Regions from separate parts of the Bacillus sp. DU-106 genome, predicted to be linked through region 2. Evidence: a T-box and tRNA genes for the amino acid it is inferred to sense, from the RefSeq annotation. Region 2 holds a T-box; the other holds one or more tRNA genes.
The links. A T-box is a leader RNA that pairs with one kind of tRNA and senses whether it is charged. The one in region 2 lies ahead of serS (serine--tRNA ligase), so its partner is inferred to be a tRNA-Ser.
Positions count from the first base shown of each region.

Region 1: it has a tRNA-Ser gene. The T-box ahead of serS (serine--tRNA ligase) is inferred to sense a tRNA for this amino acid. The anticodon was not compared.

Region 1 is NZ_CP026607.1:733,744-736,181, reverse strand. Features, by position in the region: gene C3Y97_RS03825 (CBS domain-containing protein) at 46-465, opposite strand; tRNA gene C3Y97_RS03820 (tRNA-Glu) at 594-665, opposite strand; tRNA gene C3Y97_RS03815 (tRNA-Asn) at 667-741, opposite strand; tRNA gene C3Y97_RS03810 (tRNA-Ile) at 750-826, opposite strand; tRNA gene C3Y97_RS03805 (tRNA-Trp) at 837-907, opposite strand; tRNA gene C3Y97_RS03800 (tRNA-Thr) at 914-986, opposite strand; tRNA gene C3Y97_RS03795 (tRNA-Phe) at 997-1,072, opposite strand; tRNA gene C3Y97_RS03790 (tRNA-Asp) at 1,081-1,156, opposite strand; tRNA gene C3Y97_RS03785 (tRNA-Met) at 1,160-1,236, opposite strand; tRNA gene C3Y97_RS03780 (tRNA-Ser) at 1,257-1,349, opposite strand; tRNA gene C3Y97_RS03775 (tRNA-Ser) at 1,405-1,497, opposite strand; tRNA gene C3Y97_RS03770 (tRNA-Ala) at 1,518-1,590, opposite strand; tRNA gene C3Y97_RS03765 (tRNA-Pro) at 1,607-1,680, opposite strand; tRNA gene C3Y97_RS03760 (tRNA-Arg) at 1,691-1,764, opposite strand; tRNA gene C3Y97_RS03755 (tRNA-Leu) at 1,768-1,856, opposite strand; tRNA gene C3Y97_RS03750 (tRNA-Gly) at 1,873-1,947, opposite strand; tRNA gene C3Y97_RS03745 (tRNA-Leu) at 1,977-2,057, opposite strand; tRNA gene C3Y97_RS03740 (tRNA-Lys) at 2,072-2,147, opposite strand; tRNA gene C3Y97_RS03735 (tRNA-Gln) at 2,152-2,226, opposite strand; tRNA gene C3Y97_RS03730 (tRNA-Tyr) at 2,238-2,321, opposite strand; tRNA gene C3Y97_RS03725 (tRNA-Val) at 2,330-2,405, opposite strand; rRNA gene rrf (5S ribosomal RNA) at 2,411-2,438, opposite strand, start outside.
Region 2 is NZ_CP026607.1:18,689-21,126, forward strand. Features, by position in the region: gene pdxS (pyridoxal 5'-phosphate synthase lyase subunit PdxS) at 1-417, shown strand, start outside; gene pdxT (pyridoxal 5'-phosphate synthase glutaminase subunit PdxT) at 436-1,026, shown strand; T-box leader at 1,081-1,302, shown strand; gene serS (serine--tRNA ligase) at 1,354-2,438, shown strand, end outside.

The DNA of each region.
Region 1 (2,438 bases), 720 kb from region 2:
TCTTTATGAGTGACCATTAAACTCTCGGTTAATGAAAGTTTCAATTTACTCTGTACGCTCTGAGATTTCGCTCAAGGCAAATCCAGCTTGATCATCTGCTGATTCCCTTATAGCTAAATCTCCTAGTGCTAACATGCCAATAAGTTGACCACTATCAACTACTGGTAATCGTCTAATTTGATGCTGTGCCATTAGCTCTGTAGCTTTTTCAATAGAATCATTTGGAGAAACTGAGATAATATTTGTTGTCATTACATTTGTAATCTTATTAGATCCAGGATGTTTTTCAGCAATCCCTCGAACGACTAAATCACGATCAGTAACAAGCCCAACAACTTGCTCATTTTCAACAACAGGAATTAATCCAATCGATTCTTCCTTCATTTTTACAGCTGCCTCATATACATTGTCTAGCGGTGTACAATGTACAATATGGGTACTCATTAAGTCTCTCACTCGTGTCATTATGATTTCCTCCTTTTTATACATACCATAGCTTTTCCAAAATTCCTTTATTTATTTCTGGAAAGTAACGTAATAAAAAGGATTAACAAAATAAAAAAGAGCCAGCATAATGCTGACTCTTTTTGGTATGACCCGTACGGGATTCGAACCCGTGTTACCGCCGTGAAAGGGCGGTGTCTTAACCACTTGACCAACGGGCCATGGCTCCGCAGGTAGGACTCGAACCTACGACCGATCGGTTAACAGCCGATAGCTCTACCACTGAGCTACTGCGGAATAATATATGGTGGGCCTAAATGGACTCGAACCATCGACCTCACGCTTATCAGGCGTGCGCTCTAACCAGCTGAGCTATAGGCCCATATACTTTACAGGGGCAGTAGGAATCGAACCCACACTGGAGGTTTTGGAGACCTCAGTTCTACCTTTAAACTATGCCCCTAAATGATGCCGGCTAGAGGACTTGAACCCCCAACCTACTGATTACAAGTCAGTTGCTCTACCAATTGAGCTAAGCCGGCATAAAAAAAATGGTGGCTCGGGACGGAATCGAACCGCCGACACGAGGATTTTCAGTCCTCTGCTCTACCGACTGAGCTACCGAGCCAACATAAATGGCGGTCCCGACCGGGGTCGAACCGGCGATCTCCTGCGTGACAGGCAGGCATGTTAACCACTACACCACGGGACCATTTGGTTGCGGGGACAGGATTTGAACCTGCGACCTTCGGGTTATGAGCCCGACGAGCTACCGTGCTGCTCCACCCCGCGACAATATAAAGTTTTAAAAATGGAGGAGGTAGAGGGATTCGAACCCCCGCGCGACTCTCGCCGCCTGTCGGTTTTCAAGACCGATCCCTTCAGCCGAACTTGGGTATACCTCCATGAAGGAAAAAATAAATATTTTATTATTATATGTCTAAGCCATTAAAGAAAAAATGGAGGAGGTAGAGGGATTCGAACCCCCGCGCGATTCTCACCGCCTGTCGGTTTTCAAGACCGATCCCTTCAGCCGAACTTGGGTATACCTCCGAGACATATATTAAATAAAGTGGAGCCTAGCGGGATCGAACCGCTGACCTCCTGCGTGCAAGGCAGGCGCTCTCCCAGCTGAGCTAAGGCCCCATGTTTTTTGGGAATATCGGGAAGACAGGATTTGAACCTGCGACCCCCTGGTCCCAAACCAGGTGCTCTACCAAGCTGAGCCACTTCCCGTTAATAAAAGCGCGCCCGAGAGGAGTCGAACCCCTAACCTCTTGATCCGTAGTCAAACGCTCTATCCAATTGAGCTACGGGCGCATATGGTGCCGAGGGCGGGGGTCGAACCCGCACGGTGGTCACCCACCGCAGGATTTTAAGTCCTGTGCGTCTGCCTGTTCCGCCACCCCGGCATGTCATATTGAAAATTGGAGCGGAAGACGGGATTCGAACCCGCGACCCCAACCTTGGCAAGGTTGTATTCTACCACTGAACTACTTCCGCAAGACATGTATGAGTTATTTTATTAAAAGTGCGGGTGAAGGGAGTCGAACCCCCACGCCAAAGGCGCTAGATCCTAAGTCTAGTGCGTCTGCCAATTCCGCCACACCCGCATATTTCATTAAAATGGTGAGCCATGAAGGACTCGAACCTTCGACCCTCTGATTAAAAGTCAGATGCTCTACCAACTGAGCTAATGGCTCTTAATGGCTGGGCTAGCTGGATTCGAACCAGCGCATGACGGAGTCAAAGTCCGTTGCCTTACCGCTTGGCTATAGCCCATTAATTAAGAATGGTGGAGGGGGGCAGATTCGAACTGCCGAACCCGAAGGAGCGGATTTACAGTCCGCCGCGTTTAGCCACTTCGCTACCCCTCCGACATATATGGTGGAGGATGACGGGATCGAACCGCCGACCCCCTGCTTGTAAGGCAGGTGCTCTCCCAGCTGAGCTAATCCTCCATTTTGCCTGGCAACGTCCTACTCTCACAGGGA
Region 2 (2,438 bases):
ATTGTAGAGGCAGTGCGTCATATGCGCCAAGTCAATGCAGAAATCCGTCAAGTTGCGAGTCTACGTGAAGATGAGTTAATGACATATGCAAAAAATACTGGCGCTCCTTACGAAGTATTACTTGAAATTAAACGTCTTGGTCGCTTACCAGTTGTAAACTTTGCGGCAGGTGGTGTAGCAACACCAGCAGATGCAGCATTAATGATGCAACTTGGTGCTGATGGGGTATTTGTTGGATCTGGTATCTTCAAATCAGAAAACCCAGAGAAATTTGCACGTGCAATCGTTGAAGCAACGACTCATTATGAAGATTACGAACTAATTGCAAGCCTTTCTAAAGGATTAGGTAATGCAATGAAGGGTGTCGAAATTTCAACGTTATTACCAGAACAACGCATGCAAGAGCGTGGATGGTAATTAAAGGAGAACTTTAAAATGGTGAAAATCGGTGTACTAGGTCTTCAAGGTGCAGTTCGTGAGCATGTAAAATCAGTTGAAGCAAGTGGTGCAGAAGCTGTTGTTGTAAAGCGTATAGAGCAACTTGAAGAGATTGATGGTCTTATTTTACCGGGCGGTGAAAGTACAACAATGCGCCGTCTTATTGATAAGTATGCTTTCATGGAACCACTTCGTACATTTGCAAAGTCTGGTAAACCAATGTTTGGTACATGTGCAGGGATGATTCTTCTTGCGAAAACACTTATTGGCTATGAAGAAGCACATATTGGTGCTATGGATATTACAGTTGAGCGCAATGCGTTCGGACGCCAAAAGGATAGTTTTGAGGCTGCGCTTTCAATTGAAGGCGTGGGTGAAGACTTCGTTGGTGTATTTATCCGTGCGCCGTATGTTGTAGAAGTAGCTGATAATGTTGAAGTGCTTTCTAAGCATGGTGACCGAATGGTAGCGGTAAGACAAGATCAGTTTTTAGCTGCTTCATTCCATCCGGAATTAACAGATGATCATCGTGTGACAGCATACTTTGTTGAAATGGTAAAAGAAGCGAAAATGAAAAAAGTTGTATAAGTAACTTGCAACTTGTATAAGATTATAGTAAATTGATGGTAACAATTTTATAAAATAAGCGTGTTGATAGGAAATAGTAACAAATGTCGTTTCTTATAGAGAGTCGATGGTTGGTGGAAATCGATAGAAACAGTTTGTGAATCCATCCTGGAATGGAGTGTGGAATATCTTTTGGATTAGTAAGCATTCCCGGTGAAGAGCCGTTATTTCTACTTGAGAGGAAAGCGGTAATGCTTTCAACTAGGGTGGCAACGCGGGTTAACTCCCGTCCCTTTATATAGGGACGGGAGTTTTTTGTGTTTTATAAAATAAAAGGAGGAGTATATAATGCTTGATATTAAATTTTTACGTACAAACTTTGAAGAAGTAAAAGCGAAATTACAGCATAGAGGCGAAGATTTAACTGATTTCGGACGTTTTGAAGAACTTGATACGAGAAGAAGAGAACTACTTGTTCAGACAGAAGAATTAAAAAGTAAACGTAACGAAGTATCTCAACAAATTTCTGTATTAAAGCGCGAAAAGAAAGATGCAGAAGCTCTAATTTTAGAAATGCGTGAAGTTGGAGAAAAAGTAAAGGATCTTGATAACGAACTTCGTACAGTTGAAGAAGACTTAGAAAGATTAATGTTATCTATTCCAAATATCCCTCATGAATCTGCTCCAGTTGGTGAAACAGAGGATGATAATGTAGTAGCACGTACTTGGGGAGAAGTGAAAGAATTTACTTATGAGCCAAAACCACATTGGGATCTTGCTACTGATTTAGGAATTTTAGATTTTGAACGCGCTGGGAAAGTAACAGGAAGCCGCTTCGTATTTTACAAAGGTGCTGGTGCAAGATTAGAGCGTGCTTTAATTAGCTTTATGCTTGATCTTCATACTGATGAGCATGGATATGAAGAAGTATTACCTCCATATATGGTAAACCGTGCAAGTATGACAGGAACAGGACAACTTCCAAAGTTTGAAGAAGATGCATTCCGTATTGAAAGTGAAGATTACTTCTTAATTCCAACAGCTGAAGTACCTGTAACGAATATGCATCGTGATGAGATTTTAAATAAAGAGCAATTGCCTATAAGATATGCTGCATTTAGCTCTTGCTTCCGTTCTGAAGCAGGTTCAGCTGGGCGTGATACACGTGGTTTAATTCGCCAGCATCAGTTCAATAAAGTAGAGCTTGTGAAGTTCGTAAAACCAGAAGATTCTTATGAAGAGTTAGAAAAGTTAACAAATGATGCAGAACGCGTGTTACAATTATTAGAGTTGCCATATCGCGTTATGAGCATGTGCACAGGCGATTTAGGATTTACAGCAGCGAAGAAATACGATATTGAAGTATGGATTCCAAGCTATGGCACATATCGTGAAATTTCTTCTTGTAGTAATTTTGAAGCTTTCCAAGCGAG